DNA from 2 places in the Streptomyces sp. NPDC093591 genome. Region 1 is predicted to be linked to the other one. Evidence: riboswitches for the same ligand, from Rfam matches in the RefSeq annotation. Region 1 holds a riboswitch; the other holds the start of a gene.
What was found. A riboswitch is a leader RNA that binds a small molecule or an ion and turns the genes downstream of it on or off. The one in region 1 is predicted to bind guanidine.

Region 1 (8,025 bases):
TGTCGAGGCACGCGTCCCTCTCTTTGTAAAACGAGCGTTACGTAACGCATGTTACGCAATCGCGCCCGCTCAGGCCAGTGGGCGGCCGCTCCTGCCGGTCGCGCCGCCCTCAACCGGCTTCGGCGGGGCCCCTGGCCATGGCATCGCCCCGGGATCCCGCCGCTCGGCGAGCCCGGCAGCCTCAGCGATCCGACTTCAGGACCGGGCCCGGGTCAGGGGTGTCGGTGTCGAAGGGCGGTGCTTCGTCGGTCCACTTCATCGCCGTGATCGTGGTGTAGCTCAGCAGCTCGCCCTTGCTCACACCGTCGCCGCTCCGGGTGGCCACCGTCTCGGTGCCCAGGGGCAGGCCCGTGGACTTGTCGAAGATCAGGCGGAGTTCGGGGGCGGATTCGTAGGGGCTGGGGAGGGCGACGGCGTAGCCGGTGCGGCCGGTGTGGTCCTTGACGTCGCCGAGGGAGCGCACGCCGGGTTCGGCGGCGAGGAGGCGGTAGGCGGCGGCGCGGAGTGCCGGGCTGGACGGGAGCGATGTGGCGAGTTGGCGGGCGGTGCTGACGACGATCTGGTCGAGGACCCTCTGGGGGGCGTTGTAGTCCTTGTCGACCAGGTCGGACAGGCGCTTGCGGAGGGCCTTTGCGTCAGTGGGAAGTGTGGGCAGCAGGCGGAGGGGAACCTCGCCGTACGGCACGCTGTCGGCCCTGCCGCCGGGGGCGTCGTGGTTGATCTCCCCCTTGCCGGCGTAGGTGACGATCCCGTCGGTCTCGCTCGTCAGTTTCCACGACGTGGGGGAACCGTCCGCTTTCCACGCCGCCTCGTCGGCCTTCGTGGCCGGACGGGCCCCGGAGTCCACGGACTGCGACCAGTACTTGTTCTTGGCGGCGGCTGTCCAGTACCGCTGCTCTGTTCGGACGTCGATGGTGTAGTTCTCGCCGGGGACCTTGTGGAGGGAACCGATGTGTTCCTCCACGTACCAGTACGTGCCCGAGCCGGCCGGTTGCCGCTCGACGTGGGAGGCGGCGGCGAGAAGGATCTGGCTGCCGGATCCCGACGTCGCGGAGGAAGAGGGTCCCGGCCTCTCCGGCGCGGTATCGGTGATCACCAGAGCCGCCACCGCCGTCGCGCTGGCCAGGGCGAGACCCGTGACGAGAGGACGGCCCACCCGACGCGGCCGGGCAGTGGCGCGCGCTCTGTGCGTCGCGCGCGGACGGCTCATGACGGTTGCGAGCTCCTCTTCCCGGACCGGTGACGGCGTGGGGAGGTCGGGGTCGAGGTGGGCGGGGCGGGCGGCGGTCAGGCGCTGCAGGACGTCGTTCTTCACCGGGCTTCCTTTCCTACCGTGATGCGGGCTCGGGTGGACACGCGCCGCGCGGCTGCGGCCTCCTCCAGGGGCGGGGAGGCCGACGCGGCCTGGCCGAGGCGCTTGCGCGCCCGGTGCAGGCGGACCCGCAGGGTGAGGGGCGAGCAGCCGACCACCGTGGCCGCCTGTGTCGGGGGCAGGCCCTGCCATGCGGAGAGGATCAGCAGTTCCCGATCGTCCTCCGGCAGCGTGGCCAGCGCCTTGAGCAACGCATAGCGCTCGGATACCTCCTCGGCGATGTCCGCCTCGGCGGGCTCCGCCCAGGACATCAACTCGGCGGCGAACGAGGCGCGCCGGGCCTCCGACCGGATGCTGTCCCGCAGAATGTTCCGTGCGACCACGAGCAGCCACGGCAGCGGTTGCTCGGGCACGTCGTCCAGCCTGCGCCAGGCCACGGTGAAGGTTTCGCTCACCACCTCGTCGGCGACCTGCCGTCCCGCACGGCTGGCCACGTAGGCCCACACGCGTTGCCGGCAGCCGTCATAGATGGCGGTGAAACGATCCGCGTCGTCGTCGGGCACTGCCGCACCTCCTGTCCCTCCCGGTGTGTTCTGTCGTCGGGTAGTGGTCCGAACGAGGTGATCGTTACAGCGGAATCGCAGGAAACCCGCCCGAGAAACGAGGCATACATCACACCGAGGTCCGCCGAAGACGAGCTGATCAAAGCCGCCGCGCGCCTGTCGGCGTCCCCCAGTGGCTGGGCCGGTCCTGCCGGTTGTGCGTCACCGACACAGCGGACCCGAACGCGAGAGGCCCGAGTCCGTTCAGCCGTCCTCACGGCAGATGACGAAGCCGGCGAAGGGATGCCGTCCGGGCCGGTCGCCGATCTCGTCGATCGCCGCACGGATGTCGCGCAGGTGGCCGACGGTCATCTCCAGGGGCGGCTCGTCCGGCTGGTAGGTGGTCCGGATCGGGTAGTCCACGCCGGGCTGGTCGGTCATCTCGATGTGACAGCCGAGGACGTGGGTGACCGTTCGGGTGCCGGCGAACGCGATCAAGCGATCGACCGTCCGGCCGAAGGCGGCCCAGTCCTCCACGTACAACCGCCCGGGATACACCGTGTCACCGGTGAGCAGGAATCCGGTGTACGGGTCGTAGTACGTGACGGCTGCCTTGTCGTGACCTGGGGTCGCCAGGCACTCCAGCACCCGGCCGCCGAGATCGACCCGGGCGACCCGGTCGGGGTCCTCGGTGAAGCCGAAGTACGTCCAGGCACTGTCCAGATCCGCCCCCACCACCGTGGTGCGGGGGCGCTCGGCGAACTGTGCATCGCCCGCGACGTGGTCGTGGTGAGAGTGGGTGTGCAGCACCAGCAGGGCGTAGTCGCTCCGCGGATGCCCGGCCAGCCAGCGGCCGACCAGCTCGTCGACCACCCGTCTCAGCGGGAAGACCTCGGCCGACTCCGTGGCTCCGGTGTCGATGAGTACGGCGCGCGCGTTGCCGAAGATCAGGAAAAGGAACGGCGCCTCATAGTTGACCGCCTTGTTCTGCCGCAGGATGAACGTGTGCTCGTCGTACGCGTGGACCTGGATGTCGGGATCGGTGTTGTGCTTCGCCGACGGCGATCCGTGGATCCAGTCGACCTCCAGGACGCGGGGCTCGGGTGCCTCGGACACGAAGTCGATCCACTGCCCATGCACGCCCATGACGCCTCCTAAGAGCGTCGTCTTGTCGGGCCGGGTACGGCGCACATCTCGTCCGGGGCAGGCACTCGTGCGCCTCCGCGCGGAATGTACTACGCCTGGACCAGGCTGCTCAACGAACAGCATGTCCGGCGGGCGAGGGTGGCGGTCGCGTCCCGCGACGTGGTGTAGGGGATCAAGGGCTACGCGTTCCGGTACGACGCCCATGGCGATCTCCGTCGAACCGCAGCCCACGAGGCGTCCAGCTGGGGCGAGTTGAGCGCCCGCTTCGGTGGCGCCGTCATCTCCGCCCTGCGGATTCCGGCGTCTTGATCCCCTACACCACCTGGCGGGACGCCATCAGGGTGGCGGTGAGGCGACGGCGGGACTTGCCCACCCGAGGCGGTGAACTGCTCCTTCGCCGCGCTGGTCGATGGGCTGAAATCCTGGGCTCTCGCTGGCTGCACAGGTGAATGATTGCACTATGGGAGCGCTCCCACCGTCCTTGCGCTGTCCGGCCATCCGAATGCGTGCCCCTCCATGCATAGCCAGACCAAGCGCCGCCTGTCCCCCAGCGAACTCGACGCCCTACTGCGCGCCCCCAGCGGCATCGGCTGCCTGGAATCCGAGCTGACCGACGGCTGGTTCAACACCGCCTACCGAGTCGTTCTCGACGACGGCCGACCCGCTGTCGTCAAACTCGCTCCGCCAGCCGATGTCGCCGTCCTGCGTTACGAACCAGGGGCGGGAACAAGGACCCCAGCAATCCTCATTCTCTCTGCTCAGAGGCACTTTCTGCCTTCGCGATCACCAGTGGGACAGTCCGCTTCATGAAAGCGCGTGGCTAGCGACCTGACGGAAGCGGGGACATGGGGATCCGCTTGCGGGGCTCAAGGGTCGGGTCGCGCAGATCGTCGAGCATGGAGTGTGCGGTGCGGGCGCGGCTCAGGCAGTCCGGGTCGAGGTCGGCGACGAGCAGTTCCCGCCCGTCGGGCCCGGCCTCGGTGACGAGGCGGCCGGTGGGGTCCCAGACGGCGCTGCTGCCGCACGCGGCCCAGCCGCCCGTGGAGCCGACGTGGTTGGAGAGCACCGTGTACATGGTGTTGTCGAAGGCCCGGGCCGGGAACCACATCCGGGACTCGTGGTAGCCGTTGCCGACGCTGAACAGCGCGCCCACCACGTAGGCGTGGCAGCCGTCGAGTGCTGCGGCGCGGGCATGCTCCGGGAAGCCGGAGTCGTAGCAGACGCCGAGGCCGAGCCGCCAGTCGTCGATGTCCAGCGAGAGGCCGTGGTCACCGGGACGGTAGACGTCCCGCTCGGTGCGGAAGAGCATCTGCTTGTCGTAGCGGGCGGTCCAGGTGCCGTCCGAGTCGAGCACGAGGGCGGACACGGTCAACTCGCCGGCGTCGTGCACGGCTGTGCCGACGATGGCAACGGTTCCGGTGTCACGGCATGCCGTCAGCAGGGGGTCCAGCCGTTCGTCTCCCCCTGCCTGCACCGCGCGGCGTTCCGGGTCGGCGCGGATGAGGTCGGGCTCGTAGCCGGTGAGGAACTTCTCCGGGAAGACGACCACTTGGGCGCCCGAGTGTTCTGCGGACTCACGGACCATGGCGGCAGCGGTAGCGGTGTTGGCGACGATGTCACCTGGCTCGGGGCATGCCTGAGCTGTTGCGATGCGCAGTGGACGGGAGGGTAGAGGCACTGTGTGGGTCATGGTGTCGCACCTTGTTCAGCGTGGCGGGTCGACGAGTTGGTGTGAGGCGAGTTGCCATCGGGCGGGCAGTGACTGCGGTCGAAACCGGCCTCGCGGCCGTGCCGGTCAGGCGCGGACCTGCAGGACTTGCCGGACCCGTTCGCGCATTCCGGCGTCGCCGAGCGTCTCGACTTCGCGCCACTGTGCGCCGCTGACCTCTTCGGTCTGCAGCTCGACGACGTCCTGGTCCGTGGTGAACAGGTACCGGAAGTCGATGTGCCGGTGCTCCGGCTCGCCCTTTGCTTCGCTGGCCGGGATGGGGTGCACGTCGATGTGCACGGGCACGTCCAGGAGCGGGACGACATGGTGCGCCTGGATGCCGGTCTCTTCGGTCAGCTCGCGCAGCGCGGAGTCGCTCAGCCGCTCGTCCTCGGCCTCCAGATGCCCGCCGGGGGTGAGCCAGCGCCCCAGGGCCACGTGCCTGATGAACAGGACCCGGCCTTCGCGGTCGGTCAGGATCGCTCCCGCCGTGACGTGACCACGGAACTCCTTGCGGGATGTCAACTCGGCGTCCTGTTCCAGCAGTTCGAAGAGCGGTGCCAGAGCGTCGGCTTCCTGCGGATTCTCCTGAAGGTAGACTTCAGCGGTCTGCCTGATGTGGTCCTTGGTGATCATGCGTTCTCTCGTTCTGCTTCTGGCGGTGGCGATCAGCCGGTCTCGACAGCGGGACACTCTCAGTCGGCGGTCACCGAGACGATGCCGTCAGTCGTCGGGACGGGCAGGGGCTTGGCGTAGCAGCGGCTGAGCCGCTTGTGCTCGTACGGCGGGTAGTTGGGGATCGAGAGGTAACCGGCACGGGTGTACAGCGCGATGGCCTCCGGCTGGTGAACCGCCGTCTCAAGGCGCATCTCGGTATGACCCAGTGCGGCGGCGGTGCGTTCCGCCTCGGACAGGAGGCGGGCGGCGACACCTCGTCCGCGTGCCTGGGGAATGACGTACATGCGCTTGAGTTCGGCCGCGGTGTCCGGGGACGGGAAGGGCTGTACCGCACAGCAGCCGACCGGCCGGCCGGAGACCTCGGCAAGCAGGAAGCGTATTCCGGGGTGGATGTGGGAGCCGCCGGTGCAGGGTTCGTCGGGGTAGCGGGCGGCGAGGTCGGCATCCAGGTCGCGGACCAGTCCCAGAACTCTGGGGTCGTCGGACGCGGCGGGGGTGACGGTCAGTTCCTCGCTGGTCACTGAATGGGGGTCCCTTTGAGAATCAGGTCGAGCTGGGTTCGCAGGACGGTCCGTTGGAGGGCCGGAGGATAGGCGTCCGGATCGGTCACCGCGTTCAGGGCGAGACCGTCCAGGCAGGCGACGAGGGTGCGTACTCGGACGTCAAGGTCCGCTGATTCCAGCGGTTCCGGACAGGCGGCGTCGACGAGAGCGGTCAGGCGGCGGATCCAGGAGGCGTGGCTGCGGCGGTGCTCGCCGAACAGTGCTGGGTCGTTGCGGGTGGTGAGCAGGAACTGTGACCAGACGACGTCTTCGAGGTGTCGTTCGTCGTCCAGGGGCAGGGCCTGTTCGGCCACGGTGTACAGCGTCTCGCGGGCAGTGGCACCGGACGGGAGGGCATCGATGCGGGCCGCCATCCGGCGATGCATCTCGGTGCGGGCATGGGCCAGCAGTGCCTTCTTGTCAGGGAAATAGTGGGTGACCATGCCGGTGGTGCAGCCTGCGGCAGCCGCGACCGCGCGCAGCGTCAGCCCTTCCAGGCCGCTGTCCGAGACGACTTGCCATACGGCCTGGGAGAGCGCCTCCCGCCGCTCGTCGTGGTCGACCTGTCTCGGCATCTCGCCCCCTTTGCGTAACAGATGTTGCGTAATGGGCGCTACGCTACCACGGGGGAGAAGGAAGGCCCGCTCCTCGGGTGCGGGTCAGGCGCTGGAGACGCCCCATGAGCGGGGCTGCCCCGACAGAAACGTGTGGGTTCGCGGATTCCGGGAGCGGAGAGATGACGAACCCACTCGCCTGTCAGCCTTGGATGTGGTGTCGGGAGCGGGTTCGACGCGGGGCATTGGGGGTGACCGGTCGTGGTCGAGGATGATGCGGGAATGAATGATCAGGTTCCCGCCGTAATTCCAGCGCTGGTGTTCGATCGGGAGCACGCACCCGTGCTCGTCGGCGGCTCGGTAGTACCCAGGCGCTTCACGGTGGGCGGTGCCAGTGTCGTCATAGGCCCGGCCGGAATGGTGATCATCGCGGAAGCGAGTGACGCACCCGCCAAAAGCGGTGTGTGGAACGCTGAGGAGGTCCGCTTGATCGGGCCCGCACCGGCGCCGGTCACAGAGCGACTCATGGGGGCGCCCTGGGGTGTGGACGAAGGCTCGTTGCCGATCCACATCGCGGTCCGCGTCGGAGGTGAAGTCTTGTACCTGGGCACCGCCCAAGTGAGCCAGGCTGGCACCTCCGATGGCGTTCTCACCGACTGCGAACTGCGCTTTGAAGCACCCTTGAGCAGAGAACTCCTCAACCGAGTGCGCCCACCACTTCCACCTGAGCACTTGCCGGGCTTGGAGTGGCTGGGGAATGTGAACGGTGACCGTGCGGCAGCTCTCGAGCAGTTCGTCACCGGCTGGTACCCCACCACCGACGCCACCGAATCACCTGCCAGCGACTCCGCGTCACACCTTCCCGGTGGACTGAGACAGCTGTACCGGCTCGTGAAGCAGCGGCCGGGTGCCCTCGGAACCCAGAACAGGATCCTGCCCGAGCCAGACCTGCACACCGACCATCTCGGGGAGATGCTCGTCTTCGGCGTCGAGAACCAAGGAGGCTTCTTCTGGTCACTCCTGTGGACGCTTGAGGGACCTGAAGCCGATCCGACTGTCTGGTTCCGTGAATTCGACGAGGAGCCGATCGCCGAACAGGAACCGCTCAGCGGCTTCCTGATCCAGTTCTCCCTCTTCGAGGCCTCCATGGGCGCCGACTACCTCGCTCTGCCCCGCAAACTCACTGCACCACAGGTCGAGCAACTCACCGAAGCGCTGCACCTTGTGCCCCTGCGTCCCTTCTGGCCCTGGGCACCCACCCACTTCTATGTGGCCCCCGGTCTCGTCGTGCATGTCAGCAGCGAGGACGGGGAAGCATTCGATGCCTGGGCCGGCGCCACCCACCGAAGTGCCCTGGACCCGCTGGCCGACCTCCCTATCGACTGGAACCGCTTCGATGGCTGATTGTCTTACGAGACCAGCTGACGGCCCGCCGTGGTGATCACCTCAGCAGCCAGGCAGTCAACGGGGTAGTCGGGCTGTCCGTTCCGGGTACGCCGCAGCGACGTAGCGCATGGCGGTCTGAGCGGTGATCCGGAAGAGC
Region 2 (8,025 bases), on a different contig from region 1:
CGCCACCTGGGGCAGGTTCGGGTCGGTGAACGTGCCGAGCACGTTCTTGAAGACCAGGTAGCCGACGACGGCCGCGAGCGCCGTCGAGCCGTCCGACTTCTTCGCGAAGCCGATCGCGATGCCGACGGCGAACAGCAGCGCCATGTTGTCGAGGATGGCGTTCCCGCCGGCCGCCATGAAGCCCGCGATCTTCGTGAGGAAGCCGGGGAACTCCGGACGGCCCAGCATGTCGTTGTTGCCGAGGCGGACCAGGAGCGCGGCGGCGGGCAGGACCGCCACCGGCAGCATCAGGCTGCGGCCGATGCGCTGCATCACAGCCATCACAGCGGCGCCCTTTTTCTTGTCGGCCGCGGGAGCGGCGCTGGCCGTGGTCACAACTTCCTCCTGGGGGTCCGCCCGGCCGTAGGCTGGGGGAGGGCATGGCGGCGCCGCCCGGGGGACAGGAAGGGGACGGCGGCGTCTGGTCTACACCACTGAGTGGTGTAGACCTGTTGTAGCACGGTGGGGGCGATATAAGGAACCCGTGAAATCCGCAACCGAAGCGCTACGCGCAGTGCCCTGCTTCCGGACCTTCAGTCAGACCTTGGTGACGTCCTCGACCTCCTCCTCCGGCTCCCTACCCGGAGTCTTGAGATCGAACTTCGTGATCGCGAAACGGAAGATCGCGTAATAGAGGACGGCGAAGCACAGGCCGATCGGAATGATCGCCCAGGGTCTCGTCGCCAGGTTCCAGTTGATGATGTAGTCGATCAGCCCGGCCGAGAAGCTGAAGCCGTCGTGCACGCCCAGTCCCCAGGTCACCGCCATCGAGACACCCGTCAGCAGTGCGTGGACCGCGTAGAGGAGCGGGGCGATGAAGAGGAACGAGTACTCGATCGGTTCCGTGATGCCGGTGACGAAGGACGTCAGGGCCACCGACAGCATCAGGCCGCCGACCTCCTTGCGGCGGCTCGGCCGCGCGCAGTGCGTGATCGCGAGGGCCGCCGCCGGGAGGGCGAACATCATGATCGGGAAGAAACCCGAGGTGAACTGGCCGGCGTCCGGGTCGCCCGCGAGGAACATGTTGATGTCGCCGTGCACCACCTCACCGTCCGGCTTGGTGTAGCTGCCGAACTGGAACCAGATGGGCACGTTGAGGAACTGGTGCAGACCCACGACCAGCAGGGCCCGGTTGGCGATGCCGAACACGCCCGCGCCCCAGGCGCCCAGGTCGCTCATCCAGTCGCTGAAGCTCTCCAGCGCGTCACCGATCGGCGGCCAGACCCACAGGCACAGCACCGCGACCACGATCGCCACGAACGCCATGATGATCGGGACGAGCCGCCGCCCGTTGAAGAAGCCGAGCCAGTCCACCAGCTTCGTCCGGTGGTAGCGCTGCCAGAAGAAGGCCGCGAGCAGACCGATCACGATGCCGCCGAAGACCCCCGGGTTCTGGTACTCGTACGCGCTCACCGCCCCTTCGGCCGCGGCGCACCCGATGTCGGGGATCTCCCTCGTCCCCTCCGGGCAGTCCTCCGGGAACTCGCGCAGCACGCTGTAGTAGACGAGGAACCCCGTCACCGCCGCGAGCGCCGTGGAACCGTCCGCCTTCTTCGCCATGCCGATGGCCACACCGACGCAGAACAGCAACGGCAGCCCGAGCGACCCGTCGAGCAGCGCGCCGCCCGCGCCGTCCATCACCTTCGAGACGTTGTCCCAGCCCAGACCGTCGTCCCCGAACACATCAGGCTGGCCGAGGCGGTTGAGGATGCCGGCGGCCGGCAGGACCGCGATCGGCAACTGGAGGCTGCGGCCCATCTTCTGAAGGCCCTGGAACACCGCCTGCCACCGCCGGCGCGCGGGGGAGATCTCGGTCTCGGCACTCATGGGTTGGCGACCGCCTGTCACGTGGTGTAGACCAGTTACCGACGATTGGGTTGCTGTGACGTCATCCTTCGGTACGCACGACACAATCGCTCGTGAAGTTGGGCCAACAGTGCGTGAGGAGACCGACATGGCCAGCAAGGCTGAGAAGATCGTCGCCGGGCTCGGCGGCATCGACAACATCGAGGAGATCGAGGGCTGCATCACCCGCCTTCGCACCGAGGTCTCCGACCCCTCGCTGGTCGACGAGTCCGCCCTGAAGGCCGCCGGCGCCCACGGCGTCGTGAAGATGGGCACCGCCATCCAGGTCGTCATCGGCACCGACGCCGACCCGATCGCGGCGGAGATCGAAGACATGATGTGAGCTCCCGAGCTCGCCGAAGGGGCCGCTTCCCACCGGGGGAGCGGCCCCTTCCCCATGTGCGGCTAGGCTCGACGCCATGTCAGCCACGTCAGCCTCGTCAGCTTCGTCTTCGATCTCCCGAATCGACGGCCGCACCCCCGAACAGCTCCGCCCGGTCACCATCGAACGCGCCTGGAGCAAGCACGCGGAGGGCTCCGTCCTCGTCTCCTTCGGCGACACGAAGGTCCTGTGCACCGCCTCCTTCACCGAAGGCGTCCCGCGCTGGCGCAAGGGCAGCGGCGAGGGCTGGGTCACCGCCGAGTACGCCATGCTGCCGCGCGCCACCAACACCCGCGGCGACCGCGAGTCCGTCCGGGGCAAGATCGGCGGCCGTACCCACGAGATCAGCCGCCTCATCGGCCGCTCCCTGCGCGCGGTCATCGACTACAAGGCGCTCGGCGAGAACACCATCGTCCTCGACTGCGACGTCCTCCAGGCCGACGGCGGTACGCGTACGGCGGCCATCACCGGCGCCTACGTCGCACTCGCGGACGCCGTCTCCTGGGCCCAGGGCAAGAAGCTGATCAAGGCGGGCCGCAAGCCGATCACCGGCACGGTCAGCGCCGTCTCGGTCGGCATCGTCGGCGGCGTACCGCTCCTCGACCTCTGCTACGAGGAGGACGTGAAGGCCGACACCGACATGAACGTCGTCTGCACCGGCGACGGCCGCTTCGTCGAGGTCCAGGGCACCGCCGAGGCCGAGCCCTTCGCCCGCGAGGAACTCAACTCCCTGCTGGACCTCGCGGTTTCCGGTTGCGGGGAGCTGGCGGAAGCGCAGCGCAAGGCACTTGATACCGTCCTCGAAAAGTAAAGGACGCACCAAGAAGAGCCGCAGCTCCGGGCAACCGCGCAGTCCTGCGTGGCGTCATTAGGGGTACGGGCGTACGGCACACCACCGTACGCCCGGCCAGTGACAAACGGGGGCCCTGCGGGCCTGAGAGCAGGGAGGGAACGTCAACCATGGCCACGAGCCGACGCCGCCGGAGCCGTATCGCCATAGCCGCCGCAGCCGTTGCGGCAGTCGGGCTGACGGCCGGGCTGACCACCGGCTGCGACGCCGTCAACAAGGCGCTGGACTGCGTCCAGACGGCCGAGACCATCGCCGACAGTGTGACCGAGCTCCAGCAGGCCGTGGAGAACGCGTCGAACGACCCGACCCAGCTCGAGGAGTCCCTGAACTCCATCGACAAGAACCTCGACAAGATCGGCGACAAGACGGACAACGCCGACGTCAACAAGGCCGTGGACGACCTCCAGACGGCCGTCACCAACGTCCGTGACGCCGTCAAGAACGGGGACGAGACGCCGGACGTCAGCCCGGTGACGGATGCGGCGGGCGAGCTGACCAAGGTCTGCACGTCGTAGCTGCGCCGGCTGGGCGGGGGCCTCTCGTGTGCCGGGTTCTGTAGGTGGAGGGCTGCGGGTTCGTTGTGGCTGGTCGCGCAGTTCCCCGCGCCCCTATAGGGGCGCCTCCGCGCCCTGTTTTGGGGCGCCATCGAGCCTCATGGCTACTGTGTGGCCATGACCCGCCTCATCCTCGCCACCCGTAACGCCGGGAAGATCACCGAGCTCAGGGCGATCCTCGCCGACGCAGGGCTGCTTCACGACCTCGTCGGCGCGGACGCCTTCCCGGACATTCCCGATGTCAAGGAAACCGGCGTCACCTTCGCCGAGAACGCCCTGCTCAAGGCGCACGCCCTGGCCCAGGCGACCGGGCTGCCCGCCGTCGCCGACGACTCGGGGCTCTGCGTCGACGTCCTGAACGGAGCCCCCGGCATCTTCTCCGCCCGCTGGGCGGGCCGGCACGGTGACGACAAGGCCAACCTGGAGCTGCTGCTCGCCCAGTTGTCCGACATCGACGACGCCCACCGGGGCGCCCACTTCGCCTGCGCGGCGGCGCTCGCCCTGCCGGACGGCACGGAGCGGGTGGTCGAGGGGCAGTTGCGGGGCACCCTGCGCCACACGCCGGTGGGCACGAACGGCTTCGGGTACGACCCGATCCTCCAGCCGGAGGACGAGACCCGCACCTGCGCCGAGCTGACGCCGGACGAGAAGAACGCGATCAGCCACCGGGGCAAGGCGTTCCGGGCGCTGGTGCCGGTCGTAAGGGAACTGCTGACGCAGTAGTTGGTGCGGCCGGAGGGACTCGAACCCTCACGGGTGTTACCCCACTGGGACCTAAACCCAGCGTGACTGCCAATTCCACCACGGCCGCGTGACCTTGCCCGGCCATGCTACTGGCCGGGCCGGGTGGTCAGATGCCCAGATCCTTGATGATCTTCGCCACGTGGCCGGTCGCCCGCACGTTGTACAGCGCCCGCTCGACCTTGCCCTCCTCGTCCACCACGATCGTGGACCGGATGACGCCCATGTACGTCTTGCCGTAGTTCTTCTTCTCGCCGTAGGCCCCGTAGGCCTCGGTGACGGACTTCTCCGGGTCGGCGAGCAGGGTGACCTTCAGGGACTCCTGGTCGCGGAACTTGGCGAGCTTCTCCGGCTTGTCGGGGGAGACGCCGATCACGTCGTACCCGGCGCCGGCCAGCAGTTCCAGGTTGTCCGTGAAGTCGCAGGCCTGCTTGGTGCAGCCGGGCGTCAGGGCCGCCGGGTAGAAGTACACGATGACCTTGCGGCCCTTGTGGTCCGACAGGGACACCTCGTTGCCGTCGGCGTCGGGCAGGGTGAAGGCGGGGGCCACGTCCCCCGGCTGGAGTCGCTCGCTCATCGGACCAGCGTAACCGGGGAGCCTGACAGTGCGGTCCGGCGTGGAGCTGACAGACTGTCCGCAAACAGCATCAGCTTCACTTCGGAGGCCGTACGGTGGCGGACACGTCGGACACCAGAACACCGGCGCAGATCGAGGCGGACATCAAAGCCCGCCGCGCAGCGCTGGCCGAGACGCTCGACGAGATCGGGGTGCGCGTGCATCCGAAGACGATCGTCGGCGACGCCAAGGCCAAGGTCGTCTCGAACATCGACCACACGCTCGGACGGGCCTACGTCGGGGTCAACCGGGCCGTGAGCGATGTGAAGGCCAAGTTCACCGACGAGGAGGGCGCGCCCCGCCTGGAGCGGATCGTGCCCGTCGCGCTCGTCGCCGTCGGCCTCGTGGGCCTGCTGGCCCTCGGCACCCGGCGCCGCAAGGACTGAGCGGCGGCGGACCCACCGGCGTACGGACGCGGCAAAGGCAGGTAGGTTCAAAGGCGTGAGCGCCAACAGAAACGAGCACAGCACCCACCACGACAAGCTGCCCATCCGGATGCTGCACGACCGAGTCCTCGTGCGGCAGGACACCAGCGAGGGCGAGCGGCGTTCCGGTGGCGGCATCCTGATCCCCGCCACCGCCGCCGTCGGCCGCCGGCTGGCCTGGGCCGAGGTCGTCGCGGTGGGGCAGAACGTACGGACCGTGGAGACCGGCGACCGGGTCCTGTACGACCCGGAGGACCGTGCCGAGGTCGAGGTGCGCGGCGTCGCGTACGTACTCATGCGCGAGCGTGATCTGCACGCCGTGGCCGCCGACCGGTTCGAAGGGTCGGAGGACTCGACGGGGCTCTATCTCTGAGCTCTACCTCTGAATCGACGGTTGGAAGGGGCTGGTGACTCTCGTCACCAGCCCCTTCCTCGTTTCTTGCTAGCTTTGAAGGGCCCCGACGAGACGCGCCGTACCGGGTGAAGGCAAAGACGACGCACCGCCAGGTTTCCGTCTTTGCGAAAGGTGCTCGTCATGGCCTGGGTTCTGCTCGTCGTCGCCGGTGTGCTGGAAGTCGGCTGGTCGATCGGGATGAAGTACACCGACGGCTTCACCCGTCCCCTGCCCAGCCTGTTCACCGGCGCCGGCATCGTCGCCAGCATGCTGCTGCTGTCGTACGCGGCGAGGTCGCTGCCCATCGGTACCGCCTACGGCGTATGGGTGGGCATCGGCGCGGCCGGCGCGGCGGTGGTCGGTATGGCGGTGCTGGGGGAGCCGGTCACCGCCGCGCGGATCTTCTTCGTCTGCCTGCTGCTGGTCGCCGTGGTGGGGCTCAAGGCGACCAGCGGTCACTGACCCAGTCCGCCAGGGTCTCCCGTCGTCTCTCCGCCTCCGGTGTCGGCACCTCCGGTGCTGGTGTCGCCCGTACTGCCTCCGGTATCCGCCCCGCCGGTGCTCGTGTCGCCGGTGGTGCCCCCGTCGGTGGTCGTGCCCCCGTCGGTCGTGCCGCCCGTTGTCGTGTCGCCGGTGGTGCCGCCGTCGGTGGTCGTGCCCCCGTCGGTCGTGCCGCCGGTCGTCGTGTCGCCCGTCGTGCCGCCGTCCGTCTGACCCGGCGTCTCACCGCCGGTCTGGCCCTCGGTGTCCTGGCCGCCGGTGGCGTCCCCGGTGGTGCCGCCGTCGTTCTGGCCACCGGTGCTCTGGTCGCCCTGGGTCGGGTCGGTCGTCGGGTACTGGGGCTGGTCGGCCCCCTCCTGGAGCTCCAGGTCGAACTCGCTGACCGGCTTCCCCTTCAGCGCCGTCTTCGTGTACTGGGCCCAGATGTCGGTGGGCGCGCCGCCGCCGTTGATGCGGGCCAGGCCCATCGCGCCGTACAGCGACTTGTGCTTGGCGGTGACCGGGTCCTGGCCCATGACGGCGACGACCGTGGCGAGTTCGGGGGTGTAGCCGGCGAACCAGGCGGCCTGGTCCTCCTCCGCCGTACCCGTCTTGCCCGCCGCCGGGCGGCCGGCGGCCTGGGCGGCGGTGGCGGTGCCGTTGTCGACGACGCTCTGCAGGACGGAGGTCGTGGTGTCGGCGGCCTCGCGGCTGACGACCTGGGAGGTCTTGCGCTCCGGCATCTCGATGACGTCGGCGCCGTCCTTGGTGATCTTCTCGATCATGGTGTACGTGCCGTGCTTGCCGTGGTTGGCGAGCGTCGCGTAGGCCTCCGCCATGTCGAGGACGCTGGCGGTGGCCACGCCGAGCGCGATGGACGGGGACGGATACAGCTCCGGGGTGCTGGCCGGCAGGCCCAGCTCGACGGCGGTGTCCTTCACCTTTTCGGGACCCACGTCGACAGCCATCTGCGCGTACACCGAGTTGACGGACTTGTCGGTGGCCGTACGGACGTTGATGTTGCCGTAGGAGACGTCGTCCTCGTTCGCGGGGTCGTAACTGCCGCCGCTCCAGCCCTGGACGGGGCGCTTGTTGGTGCCGTCGTAGATCGTGTTCGGGGTGATCTGGCGGCCGTCCTGCGTGGTCGACTCGTTCTCCACGGCCGAGGTGAAGACGAACGGCTTGAAGGTGGAGCCGACCTGGAAGTCCCGGCGGGTGGCGTTCGGGGTGTACTGCTTCACGTAGTCGATGCCGTTGTACATCGCGACGACCTTGCCGGTCTTCGGGTCGACGGAGGCGCCGCCCGCGCGGACGTAGGTGTCGACCTTGTTGTTCTTCTTGTCCAGCTTGGACATCAGCTGGTCGTTGACGGCGTCGACGAAGGCGTCCTGCTTGTCCTTGTGCAGGGTGGTGGTGACGCGGTAGCCGCCGGCCTCGAGCTCCTCCGCGCTGACGATCTTGTTCTTGGTCAGATAGTCCTTGACGATCCCCACGATGTAACCGCGCTGCCCGGACAGCCCGGTGGAGCCCGAGGCCTCCTTCGGCATCGGGAACTTCATGCCCGCACGCTTGCTCTCGGACAGCCAGCCCTTGGTGACCATGCCGTCCAGGACGTAGTTCCAGCGGGCCACGGCCGCGGACTTGTTCTCCGGGTGGGCGACGACGTCGTACTCGCTGGGCGCGTTGACCAGCGCGGCCA

Region 2: linked by a shared signal. The riboswitch ahead of ACIREI_RS07295 (DMT family transporter) and the one ahead of ACIREI_RS23030 (MBL fold metallo-hydrolase) in region 1 are both predicted to bind guanidine.

Annotation. Positions count from the first base shown of each region.
Region 1 is NZ_JBIWIY010000010.1:283,407-291,431, reverse strand. It holds partial or broken gene ACIREI_RS23045 (TetR/AcrR family transcriptional regulator) at 1-50, opposite strand, end outside; gene ACIREI_RS23040 (CU044_5270 family protein) at 182-1,315, opposite strand; gene ACIREI_RS23035 (RNA polymerase sigma factor) at 1,312-1,875, opposite strand; gene ACIREI_RS23030 (MBL fold metallo-hydrolase) at 2,119-3,000, opposite strand; guanidine-III (ykkC-III) riboswitch at 3,012-3,079, opposite strand; gene ACIREI_RS23025 (carbon-nitrogen hydrolase family protein) at 3,821-4,690, opposite strand; gene ACIREI_RS23020 (NUDIX hydrolase) at 4,796-5,344, opposite strand; gene ACIREI_RS23015 (GNAT family N-acetyltransferase) at 5,404-5,907, opposite strand; gene ACIREI_RS23010 (TetR/AcrR family transcriptional regulator) at 5,904-6,503, opposite strand; gene ACIREI_RS23005 (hypothetical protein) at 6,744-7,886, shown strand; gene ACIREI_RS23000 (hypothetical protein) at 7,944-8,025, opposite strand, start outside.
Region 2 is NZ_JBIWIY010000003.1:140,488-148,512, forward strand. It holds gene ACIREI_RS07245 (PTS transporter subunit EIIC) at 1-375, opposite strand, end outside; gene ACIREI_RS07250 (PTS transporter subunit EIIC) at 577-1,866, opposite strand; gene ACIREI_RS07255 (glucose PTS transporter subunit EIIB) at 1,994-2,227, shown strand; gene rph (ribonuclease PH) at 2,340-3,077, shown strand; gene ACIREI_RS07265 (hypothetical protein) at 3,227-3,631, shown strand; gene rdgB (RdgB/HAM1 family non-canonical purine NTP pyrophosphatase) at 3,788-4,393, shown strand; tRNA gene ACIREI_RS07275 (tRNA-Leu) at 4,395-4,481, opposite strand; gene bcp (thioredoxin-dependent thiol peroxidase) at 4,521-4,988, opposite strand; gene ACIREI_RS07285 (DUF3618 domain-containing protein) at 5,084-5,413, shown strand; gene ACIREI_RS07290 (co-chaperone GroES) at 5,469-5,825, shown strand; guanidine-III (ykkC-III) riboswitch at 5,885-5,954, shown strand; gene ACIREI_RS07295 (DMT family transporter) at 5,988-6,308, shown strand; gene ACIREI_RS07300 (transglycosylase domain-containing protein) at 6,302-8,025, opposite strand, start outside.